DNA from 2 places in the Pseudomonas sp. GL_135 genome. Region 1 is predicted to be linked to the other one. Evidence: riboswitches for the same ligand, from Rfam matches in the RefSeq annotation. Region 1 holds a riboswitch; the other holds the start of a gene.

What was found. Region 1 has a riboswitch for manganese ahead of mntP (manganese efflux pump MntP). Riboswitches for the same ligand answer to the same signal wherever they lie in the genome.
Region 2: another riboswitch for manganese. It lies ahead of AC3ISG_RS03715 (TMEM165/GDT1 family protein); the one in region 1 lies ahead of mntP (manganese efflux pump MntP).

The regions. Positions count from the first base shown of each region.
Region 1 covers NZ_CM174408.1:3,225,879-3,231,846, forward strand. The annotation lists gene AC3ISG_RS14250 (NADP-dependent oxidoreductase) at 1-46, opposite strand, end outside; gene AC3ISG_RS14255 (ester cyclase) at 66-503, opposite strand; gene AC3ISG_RS14260 (LysR family transcriptional regulator) at 595-1,506, shown strand; gene AC3ISG_RS14265 (ATP-binding protein) at 1,725-3,035, shown strand; yybP-ykoY riboswitch at 3,184-3,345, shown strand; gene mntP (manganese efflux pump MntP) at 3,358-3,924, shown strand; gene AC3ISG_RS14275 (GNAT family N-acetyltransferase) at 4,150-4,611, shown strand; gene AC3ISG_RS14280 (DUF1835 domain-containing protein) at 4,612-5,853, opposite strand.
Region 2 covers NZ_CM174408.1:814,614-820,581, forward strand. The annotation lists gene AC3ISG_RS03695 (CPXCG motif-containing cysteine-rich protein) at 1-59, shown strand, start outside; gene AC3ISG_RS03700 (putative signal transducing protein) at 59-319, shown strand; gene AC3ISG_RS03705 (SOS response-associated peptidase) at 371-1,015, shown strand; gene AC3ISG_RS03710 (M48 family metallopeptidase) at 1,170-1,988, shown strand; gene AC3ISG_RS03715 (TMEM165/GDT1 family protein) at 2,130-2,714, opposite strand; yybP-ykoY riboswitch at 2,804-2,925, opposite strand; gene AC3ISG_RS03720 (methyltransferase) at 2,965-3,963, opposite strand; gene AC3ISG_RS03725 (2-hydroxyacid dehydrogenase) at 4,062-5,027, opposite strand; gene AC3ISG_RS03730 (LysE family translocator) at 5,116-5,745, shown strand.

The DNA of each region.
Region 1 (5,968 bases):
TGACGACCTCGGGGCCGCCGAATACAGAAATTGAGGCTGATTTCATGATGGCTTTCTCGTGGTCTTCAGGCTTGAGGGAATTGACCGAGTTGCAGGAACAGGCCGAACCAGTCCTCCATGTGCCACGTGGTGACCACGCGGCCGTTCTCCAGCGCATGGAACTCATGCAGTCGGAAGCTCACCTGTTTGCCGGTGGCGGCAATGCCAAATAATTCGCCGAGGTGGGTACCGGTTATTTCAGCGCGCACGGCGATCTGGCCGGGGGCCTGAACCATGTCGTGGATGACGATACGCACATCGGGAAACGCGTCGGCAAGGCTGCGGATAATTGGTTTGATGCCCTCGGGGCCTGGGCCTTGCCCGGGTGCCAGGGGGATGTCATCCCAGTCGGCAGCCAGCACGCTGTCGACGAGGTCGGGATTGTTCTCGCTGAACGCGCGGTAGAGGGTTTCAACGGCCTGGCGTTCGGTGTGCAGGCGGGTGGCAAGTTCTGCGTTTGTCATGAGGCTGCTCTCGTCGTGGGGTGTGGCGAGAGTGTGAGCGCAGGGCTACCATCCGTATAACAAATGGCTCGTATATAGGTTTATTTGATTTATGGATTTTCATGGCATCGATCTGAACTTGCTTGCCGCATTCAATGCCCTGATGGACGAGCGCAACGTCACGCGCGCCGCCACCCAGGTCGGCGTCAGCCAACCGGCCATGAGTGCGGCGCTTTCGCGCTTGCGCAAGCTGTTGGGCGATCCGCTTTTTTTGCGCAGCCCTGACGGCCTCCTTCCAACGCCCCGTGCCCGTGAGGTGGCCCAACCTGTCGCCGAGGCGCTGAGCCAGATCAAAGCTGCGCTGTTGACGATGCCTGGTTTTGTTCCGGCCGACGCCGTGCTCACAATGAATCTCGGCTTGTCGGACTATCCCGCCTTCGTGCTGCTTCCCACGCTGCTGCAGACCTTGAGCGAACACGCGCCACACCTGTCGATCAACGTTCACGCAGTGAATGACCGCGACCATGCCGTGGACATGTTGGATGCGGGAGTGATTGATGCGGCAATTGGTGTATTGCCGAGCCATCAAGACGGTCGCATTTTCACGCGACCCATTCTGCGTGACGTGTTCGTCACCCTCATCGCCCATGGCCATCCGGCAGCCCGGAGCGGCATGGACATGGACACTTACCTCTCGCTGCCCCATGTACTGGTTTCGCCCGAGGGTGAACGACACGGCTTGGTGGATCAGGCGCTGGCTCAGTTGGGCAAACAGCGCACCCTGGCACTGACGCTGCCACAGATGTTTGCAGTGCCGGCGATCGTCGCGTCCTCCCGCATGACCGCCACCGTCCTGAAACGCATTGCCCTCAGCTCGCCAACGGGAGGAAAACTGATCCTGTTCCCGCCGCCGGTAGCCCTGCCGGAGATCACCTTTCATCTCATCTGGCATCGTCGTGGCAATGGGAACCCGGCTCAGGAATGGTTGCGCGGCATGATCGAATCGGTGGCAGCGGGGCTTTGAAGGACAGCTTGCGTAGTGATGACGTCCCTCGGGCGCCCGGTGTCGCCTGTCATGTACACACCACGCACGCCGCCCGACATTGAAACGGCGGGCGATTGCGAGCGTGGTTGAGCACAAAGCCTCTGGACCGCGCCGACCAGCGACAGAGCGGTCCCCTTGCGGGGCGAAGAGGCACAGCGCATGATGCACGATCCCTTTTTTCTCCACGCAGATTATCAATGTCCCATCATCCCGCCCCCTTTCCTTTCAACGAGGAAGAGCGCGCCCTGTCCCTCGAGCACCTGGATGTGCTGGACTCCGGCAGCGAGAAGGCATTCGACGACATCGTTCTACTGGCCACCACCCTGTGCGACGCGCCCATTGCGCTGGTGTCCCTGGTGGATCGAGATCGCCAGTGGTTCAAGGCCTGCATCGGCCTCGGCGTGCAGGAGACCCATCGGGATCTGGCCTTCTGCGGCCATGCGATTCTCGACCCCGCGCAGGTGCTGGTGGTTGAAGACGCCGCCCTGGACCCTCGCTTCGCTTCCAGCGCGCTGGTGCTCGGCCCGCCCTACATTCGTTTCTATGCAGGCGCCCCTATCGTTACGGAAAGCGGTGTCGCCCTCGGCACTGTCTGCGTGATCGATACCCAGACCCGGCAGCTGAGCGAACGTCAATCCCTTGCGTTGCAGGCCTTGGCCCGGCAAGCCGCTGCCTTGCTGGAAGCCCGGTTGCTGGGCAAGCAGCGCGCACGGCAGCTCGCGCAGTTTGAGGAACAGTTCAAGCAAGCCGAGCAGAACCCCAGCGAAGTGACCCCGCTGCTGCAGAACTCGCGCTGCATTTCATCGCTGGGCATGCTCACCGCAAGCATTGCCCATGACTTCAACAACTTGCTGCAGAGCGTCAGCGCTGCGTTTCAAATGACCCGCCTGCGTTCCCGCCGGCCTACCGACGTCGAGCGCTTCGCCGAGACCGGTCTGCAAGCCGTAGAGCAAGGTCGGCAGCTCATCAGTTATTTGATGTCCAGCGTACGCGGTGACGGGCCTGAGCTCATCTGTATCGACGTGACCGCACGCCTTCACGCGGCGCAGTCGCTGATGCGCCACTCGATGAGCGAACGCATCGATCTGAGCTTCGATTTCGCTGAGTGGGGTTGGGGTGTGCTGTGCATGGAGGCCCAACTCCACGCCGTGGTCATGAACCTGCTCACCAATGCGCGCGATGCGCTCAAGGGTTCCGGTCAGGTTCATGTGTCTACCCGATGGGTGCACGTGGAAGATGATCTGTCGCTCCAGCAGGGCGACTACCTGGTCGTCAGTGTTCGGGACAACGGCCCCGGCATGACTGCCGAAGTCGCCCACCAGGTGTTCGAGCCCTTCTTTACGACCAAAGCGGTTGGCGAAGGTACGGGGCTGGGGTTGGCCCAAGTCAGGGATTTTGCGATCAAATCTGGCGGCGATGCGCGCATCGACACAGCGCCCGGCGCCGGTACGACCGTGAGCCTGTACCTGAGAATCCTGGGCTGTATCGCGACATCGGAAGCGGTATAGCCGCCATCACATCGCATGCGCAAGCGTGCCGCTTCGGCCCGTAACGATTTGTCCTGTACGTGGCGGTACACAGGTCCGCCCCCTGCCCGGCCGAAGCAAAATCATACGCGACGACATTTCTTTTACATTCAAGCGCTATAGTGGCGGCCCTTGTTGGGGAGTAGCCTGCTCTGGACTCATTGTCCCAGAGCGTTCGTGTCAACATTCTCGGCGGCCTGCCGTGGCACGAACACCTTCGGGTTGGCGAGACCAACGATGCATCCATGCCTAAAGTCGGGCGTGTGGTTGCGTCGTTGACTCACAGCCCGACTGGAACATAACCGTGAACCCGATTTCCCTCATCCTTCTTGCTCTGGCCATGTCCACAGACGCTTTCGCAGCGGCCATCGGAAAAGGCGCAAGCCTGCATAAGCCTCGTTTTATCGAAGCGCTGCGCACCGGCGTTATCTTTGGCGTGATCGAAGGCATCACGCCGCTGATCGGTTGGGGCATCGGCCAGGCCGCCACGTCCTACGTCAAGAACTGGGACCACTGGATCGCCTTCACCCTGCTGGTGGTGCTTGGCGTGCACATGATCTACAACGGCCTCAAGCATGAGGACGCCGAAGATGAAAAACCCAACCAGCACTCGTTCCTGATACTGGCCGTGACGGCCTTCGCCACCAGCATTGATGCGCTGGCCGTGGGCGTTGGCCTGGCCTTCGTCAATGTAAATATCCTTGTGGCTGCCGCGGCCATCGGCGTCGCGACAACGGTGATGGTCACGATTGGCGTGATGCTGGGCCGCGTGCTGGGGACCGTGGTGGGCAAACGCGCGGAAATCATTGGAGGCATCGTGCTGATGCTGGTTGGCGCGACGATCCTGTACGAGCACTTGTCCGCGGCGTAACCGCAGGGGCCAGGCGCGCCCTCCTGTCACTGAAGGCCGCGCAAAGGTGTGCTCCCAATTAAAAGAAATTCGGCAAAACTGCCCAAACCCAATATTTTTTGGGTGGACTTAAAGAAAATTGCCCGGCCATGGGAGCAATCAAGGAATTTTCGCGATGACGTCCAGTGCACACTTCAGGCGGCAGGACTCGTCGCGACTATCAGTTTTATGCAGGAGCACAGCCCCATGAACTACCTGATCCGCCAGGCAACGGACAAGGACGCCACCGTAATCAGCGAGGTCATCGTGGCGGCGCTGCGCGAGTCCAACAGCCAGGACTATTCAGCAGCCGTCATCGCGCAGGTTGAGCTGAGTTTTTCCCCGCCGGCGATCCTGCGCTTGCTGGCGCAGCGGCAGGTGTACGTGGCGACTCTCGGCGAAGAGATCATTGCAACGGCGAGCCTCGATCAGGCCACGGTCCGAAGCGTATTCGTCGCGCCGACACACCAGGGCCAGGGCGCCGGGCGCGCGTTGATAGCGGCGGTTGAGTCAGCCGCCGCCACCCACGGCGTCCTTCAGTTGCGCGTGCCCTCTTCCATCACGGCAGAGGGCTTCTACCGATCACTGGGCTACTCGACCGTTCGGGATGAATACCACGGCGAGGAGCGGACGATCATCATGGAGAAGTCGCTGATATCTCCGGCTTAGTCAGCGACGCCACACCCGGCCTTCTGCACTGACCACCCAGGGCGAGCGATCGGCAACAATCTGCACCCCACCGACCCAGCGCTCTGCCGGCCCGAGCTCAAGCCAGTTCAACTCGCCACGCACCACGCGCTCACCCAGCGCGGTCAACCGGACAAGGCGCCTGGGCCATTCACTGCCCGGCTGTTCGTGAACCAGCGGCCGGGGCGCCTCGATGAGCGGCCTGAGCAGCGCGTTGAACATCATGTCGCCCAGATACGGCAGTGGCTCATAGGTGTGCATGAGATGGCCGAAGACCTTGCCGGCCGCCATCTCGCCTTTCTCCGCAAGGATGCGCAGGGTCAGTCGCTGAGTCAGGCCCAGGCCATCCTCTGCGCCGGGCAGTTCTTGCAGTTGTCTCGCCAACGCGGGACCGAGCAGCGGCAGCGCGCAATGGTGCTGTGCCGCGAGCTCGGCCCAGCGCGTCGGGTCCGCTGCGGTGTAGGCGGCCCATACCTGCCGGGCCAGTGCCAGAGCGTCTTCACCGATAGCGCGCCGCTGGGGCCAGAGCCAGGCGAGCACGTCCGGGTTCAGTTGCCCGATGCCGATGAATCGCTCGACGCCGGGCACGCGATTGATCTCGATCAGCTCCAGCCTGCGCGGCACGGTAGGCAGACTCGCCAGCAAACGCACCAGAAACAGCTGATCGTACGCATCGGCCTCGCACCACAGGACCAGTTCACTGTCGGCATTCAGGCGTGCCAATGCCTCACGCTGAATCGCCTGGCGTTGCTGAACGTCACGGGGTGACAGTCCAAACGCCTGCTCGGCAAACGCGGCACGTACCGCCCAGTACTCATCGTCGGGCAGCGCAGGCACCGGTCCCATGACCATCGGGTCGTCGAACATCTGGAACGAGCCTGCGAAGCCGACAACGCGCAGGCTGCGCTCGATGTCGTTGCCGCAGCGCCAGTGCTGAACCTGTGCTTCCCCCGTCGCCGCAAAATCCGGATGGCGGGCGGCAAACGCGACGGCGTCGGCATGGGCGATCAATTTGGGCCAACTGGCGAAACCTGCCTCGCGGGCCACCAGCCACTGGGCGTCGGCGAGCCGGTAGTCGGGCCCGGGCAGGCCCATTGCGCGCAGTTGCGCCCGGGCGTCATCGGCTTCGCCGGTTTTAAGTGATTTAAGCAGACGTTTTGCGTGCTTACGCAGCGCAGGCAGATCGAGCAGACCGTGTTGACGGGACGCATTAATGGCAGGCATGCCAACTCCTTACAGGGCTCGGTCCGCCGACAAGCCGGGAGCTGGAATGAATGATTGGGGAAACGCTTGCCTTGGGGAACCCCTTCGCGCGGACCGCAGGCGCAGCAGACGCCCG
Region 2 (5,968 bases), 2.4 Mb from region 1:
TCAGTCTGCAGACCGATGGGGAAGAGTGGACGCTGGACGTCCGCAGCGAGAACGAGTGATGCGCAAAATTTACGAGCCCGAACACCTGATGGAAGGCGAACTGCTGCAGTCCATGCTGGCCAGCGAAGGCATCGAGTCCCACATCACCGGGCGTCATCTGTTGGGCGCTGTTGGGGATTTGCCGGCGTTCGGGTTGCTGGGCCTGACGGTCGAGGATGACCAGGCCGAGCGGGCGCGTCTGTTGATCACCGAGTACAATGCCGCCTTTCCGCTGCCCGGTGACGAGCCAGACAGCTACCCCGATGTGTTGCTGTGCTGAATCCGGTTCGCGCGCGCCTCATTCGCTTTCAAAAAGAGTTGTGCTGAACCCATGTGTGGACGCTATGCCCTGTTTCGTTGGTCGCCTGCCTTTGCGGCCCTGCCCGGATTCCCGAGCGACCAGCAAGCGCAGTGGAATATTTCTCCTGCCGCTTCTGTGTTGATGGTTCGGGCTGCACCGGGCGAGGTCGAGCAGGGTGGTGAGCGCGGACGCGAAGTGGCGCGGGCGCGTTGGGGGCTGACGCCGCCCTGGCTGACCGACATGTCGCGCACGCCGGCCCATGCCCGCGCTGAAACCGTGGCCGAGCAGCCGATGTTCAAGCAGGCCTTTCGCGAACGACGCTGCCTGCTGCCCGCCAACGGTTTTTATGAATGGCGTGGCAGCGTCCGCAAGCGGCCGTTCTGGCTGACGCCGGCGGAAGGATCGACGCTGTATTTCGCGGCGATCTGGGAGGCCTATCCCGTCGAAGGCCACACCTACCTGAGCGTTGCCGTGGTCACGCAGTCGGCAATGAACCAGCGTCGACCGTTGATCCTCGACGAAGAAGGGCAGCGCGCCTGGCTTGATCCGGACTGCCCGCTGATCACCTTGCAGGCCTTGCTCGCCGCCCCGCAGACGCAACTGCGCGAAAGGCCTCTGGCCAATCTGGTGAATGATCCGAAGCTCAACGCACCGGAATGCCTGACCCCGTTGTAATCCGCTCTGGCCCGTTTAAATCGTCATTCCGTTATTTCGCTGCTGTTACACAGGCGCGATTTGCTTGCGGCTTTTTACATGGCAGACGGCTGGCATCTGGTGCTCAGCCTGCGTATTGCCTAGGATGGCGCGATTGTTTCAATGGAGATACGAGATGCGCAGGATTTTTGCTCTTTGTGGCGTGACGGCAGCGTTGCTGGTTGCCGGGTGTCAGGCGGTCAATACCACCACCGGCGATTCGGTGGGTGTCGAGCGCAAGCAATACATGTTCAGCATGCTGTCGACTGATGAAGTCAACCAGATGTACGCCCAGTCTTATCAACAGACGGTCAGTGAAGCGTCATCCAAAGGCGTGCTCGACAATAGCAGCGCCGAGGGCAAGCGCGTTCAGGCCATCGCCAAGCGACTGATCGCCCAGGCGCCGAAATTGCGGCCCGACGCGGCGCAGTGGCAGTGGGACGTCAACCTAATCAAGAGCGACGAGCTGAACGCCAACTGCGGTCCTGGCGGCAAGATCATCGTGTACAGCGGCCTGATCGATACGCTGAAACTCAGCGATGACGAACTGGCAGCGGTCATGGGGCACGAAATCGCTCACGCGCTGCGCGAACACGGTCGTGAAGCGATGTCCAAGGCCTACGGTGTGCAGATGGCCAAGCAGGGTGCCGGTGCCTTGTTGGGATTGGGGCAGGACAGTCTGGCGTTGGCCGACACCGTGGTCGATTACAGCCTGACGCTGCCGAATAGCCGCGCCAATGAAAACGAGGCGGATTTGCTGGGCCTCGAACTGGCGGCTCGCGCGGGTTACAACCCGAATGCCGCGATCACGCTGTGGCAGAAGATGGAAGCCCAAGGCGGCGGGTCGCAGCCAGAATTCATGAGCACCCACCCGGCCTCGTCCAACCGGATCGCCTCATTGCAGGCAGCGATCCCGAAAGTGATGCCGTTGTATCAGCAGGCACCGAAGGGCTGATCAGCGCCTGATCCCGGTAGCAGACACGGTCATGTGGGAGCGAGCTTGCTCGCGAAGAGGTCGGGACATCCGCTGCATCTTCAGCGACTGGAATGCCGTCTTCGTGAGCAAGCTCACTCCTACAGGGGTTATCGTTAGCGCCTACACCCAGCCGCTGATCTGCATCGCCTTGTACACCGCAACGATCGCCAGAACGAAAAACGCCCCCGCTGCCAGACGACGGATCAGCGTCAGTGGCAGTTTTTCCGCAGCGAAATTCCCCGCCAGCACCACCGGCACATTGGCCAGCAACATACCCAGCGTTGTGCCGATAATCACCAGCCACAAGTTGGAATACTGCGCCGCCAGCATGACCGTGGCGATCTGCGTCTTGTCGCCGATTTCCGCGATGAAAAATGCGATCAGCGTGGTCAGGAAGGGGCCGAACTTGCGCCCGGTATTGGCTTCGTCGTCGTCCAGCTTGTCCGGAACCAGCGTCCACAGCGCGGTGGCGGTAAAGCTCGCTGCAAGAATCCAGTGCAGGACGGAATCCGAGAGGTAGCTGCTGAACCATGCGCCGACGGCCCCGGCCGCGGCATGGTTGGCCAGCGTGGCTGCGACAATCCCGGCAATGATGGGCCATGGCTTGCGGAAGCGAGCGGCGAGAACGAGTGCGAGGAGTTGGGTCTTGTCACCGATTTCAGCCAGTGCGACGACAGCGGTGGGGACCAACAGGGATTCCAGCATCAGGGTTTTCCTAAGGGGCGGGTCAACACGGCTATGACACGTACAACCTCCCCGCCCCGGGTCAGGATGTTCGTGTCATAGGTCTTGTCAAACCACCGATCCGTCTGAGCGGATCTGGGGTCGCACGCACCATGGTCTGAGGACCAAGTATGTTGATGCGTGCCGGACGAGCATGGCGCTCGTGGGAGACTACTCCCCTAGGACGGAGCGGATTCTGCCTAGCCGTTTGCCGTTCGGCAAGCGCTAATTATCACGCACGTTTCGCGCGGTAAATCCGGAAACCCTGGCCCTCGGCCATGATTGCGCACGGTCCGAGATGCGACTCGATGATCGGCTGATAGCGCAGAAAGCTGTTGGCTACCAGCCGTAGTTCGCCGCCTTTTCTCAGATGTTCTCGTGCTTTTTTCAGCAGGTTTTCGGTCGCGGCGTAATCGGTATGAACGCCGGTATGGAATGGGGGATTGGTCAGAATCACGTCCAGGTCGTTCGGCGCGGCGTCAATTCCATTGCCGGTCATGACGTCGGCTTCAAGGCCATTGGCCGCCAGGGTCAGCCGGCTGCTCGCGGTGGCAAACGCATCGACATCCAGCATCGTCACATGTGTTTCGGGATAACGACGTTTCACCGCTGCACCGAGAACCCCCGCGCCGCAGCCAAAATCCAGCAAATGCCCGGCGGGAAGCCGGTCAATGTTTTCCAGCAACAGAGCCGAACCTCGGTCGAGACGGCCGTGGCTGAACACGCCTGGCAGACTCACCACCTTCAACGTGCCGCCTTCGACTTCGATGTCGAAACGTTTGGCCAGGCTGTCGAGTTCAACGGCTTGCGGAGGCGTTTCGACGGTGACTTGCCAGAGCTGGCAATGGCGGGCGCTGTCCAGTTTGCGCGTACGCCCGAACGGGCTCAGCTGGCGGGCCGCGGCTTCAATGCCACCGCGTTTTTCGCCCACCAGAAACAGCTCACGTCCGGCCAGGCGGGAAGCGAGCGCGTTAATGAGGTAATCAGCGAGGTCGCGGGCCTTGGGCAAAAACAGGACCGCAGCGTCAAAGGGTTCCGCCGGTGCTTCGGTGCCGAAGTGCACGCGCTCGGGAAAACGCGCTCCAAGGGTATCGAAGTCGCCAGCGTGCCAGCTCCAGCCACGTGCATTGGGCAGCGTGCTTAGCAGGTCGTCGGCGGGGAGGCCGGTCAGCAACAAGGAGCCCTGAAACAAATCGGCCTGCCGGAGTAACACTTCACTGCGCGGGTCCATCATCGGCTCCTCGAAAAAAAGGGCGAAGTTTAACAGGCCTGCCACGCCGCGCACGTGCCCTGTGCGGCGGATCGGCGGGCGCTGCGAAGCGCTGCGTGTCAGCTCACGACCCGGACCGGCTTGCCTTCATAAAACGCCAAAGCGTTTTCGTTGATCTGGCCGACGATGCGCTGCCGCGCCTCCTGGCTGCCCCATGCGCTGTGGGGCGTGACGATCAATCGCGGAATATCGCCCGACAGCAGCGGATTACCGTTGACCGGTGGCTCGACCGTCAACACGTCAGTGGCAGCGCCGCCGAGATGGCCGTTGCGCAGGGCATCGGCCAATGCCTGCTCATTGATCAAGCCACCGCGCGCGGTGTTCACGATGAAGGCTTTGGGCTTGAGCAGGCTCAACTCGTGGGCGCCAATCATGTCCCGCGTATGCTCGTTGAGCGGGCAATGAAGGGTGAGGGCGTCGACCTGGGGCAGCAGCTCATTCAGTGGCACGCGATCAGGGCGGGCAGGACGACCGGGAATCTGACCCGACAGCACGCGCATACCGAAGGCTTCAGCCAGCTTCGCGACGGCGCCCCCCAGTTCGCCATGGCCCAGTAGCCCCAGTGTCTTGCCTTCCAGCTCGACGATGGGGAAGTCCAGCAAGCAGAACTGCTTCGATTTTTGCCACTGGCCCAGATGAATGGCCTGTTGATAATCCGGCAAGCGGGTGGCCATTGCCAGCAGCAACATCAGCGTGTGCTGGGCCACGGAAGGCGTGCCGTAGCCCTGACAATTGCTGACCACCACGCCATGTTTACGCGCGGCGTCGAGGTCGACATTGTTGACGCCGGTGGCGGTCACCAGCACCAGTTTCAGATTCGGGCAGGCGGCGAACGTGTCGGCATTGATCATGATCTTGTTGGAAATGGCCACATCGGCGTCCTTCAAACGCTCGGCCACCTGATCGGTTGTGGTGCTGCCATGAAGCACCAGTTCGGTGAAGGTTTCACGCCACGGCGCGAGGTCGAGATCCCCCAGATCCAGAGAGGAGTGATCCAGGAAAACTGCTCGGCGTTGACTGGGCATCAGCTGTACCTTTTGCTCGGTGGGTGGGAGGCGTAATGTGACGAGCCTACCAGAGCCTGCCGCTCGCCATAACGCCTGGAGAACTTCAATGTACTGGCCCGAATTTTTAACCGTTGCCCTGATTCACCTGTTGGCCGTCGCCAGCCCCGGTCCGGATTTCGCGGTCGTCGTGCGCGAGAGCGTGACCCACGGGCGCAAGGCCGGCACCTACACCGCCATGGGCGTGGGCACCGCGATATTCCTGCACGTCGGCTATTCGCTGCTGGGGATTGGCTTGATCGTTTCGCAGTCCATCGTGCTGTTCAACGCCCTGAAATGGGCTGCGGCGGCTTACCTGATTTACATCGGCATCAAAGCACTGCGCGCCAAACCTGCCAGCGCTTCGGATGCGCCCGTGGACATCGCCAAAGGCGTACGCACCGCGCGCGGCGCCTTCACGGCGGGGTTCGTCACCAACGGGCTCAACCCCAAGGCAACGCTGTTTTTCCTGTCACTGTTCACCGTCGTGATCAACCCGCACACGCCGATGCTGGTTCAGGCGGGCTATGGGGTTTACCTGGCATTCGCGACCGGCGCGTGGTTCTGCCTGGTAGCACGCCTGTTCAGCCAGCCTCGGGTCCGCGCGGGTTTTGCGCGGATGGGGCACTGGTTTGATCGGGCGATGGGTGGCGTGCTGGTTGCGCTGGGTTTGAAGCTGGCGTTGACGGAAATGCATTGATTGAGCGTTACAGAAAGCAAATGGAGGCGGGCGGCGTGACGAGAAGTATTGGCGGTGTCCGAGGCATTCGCCCCGGACCACGAACCGCGTATCGCCGTGCGCACATTCCGCGCCAGACGACGCCCATGTAGGAGTGAGCTTGCTCGCGATCGGCTGCGCAGCAGCCGTCAAACAGGGCGCCTCGGTTATACCTGACACACCATATGCGCTGGTTAACTGCCGC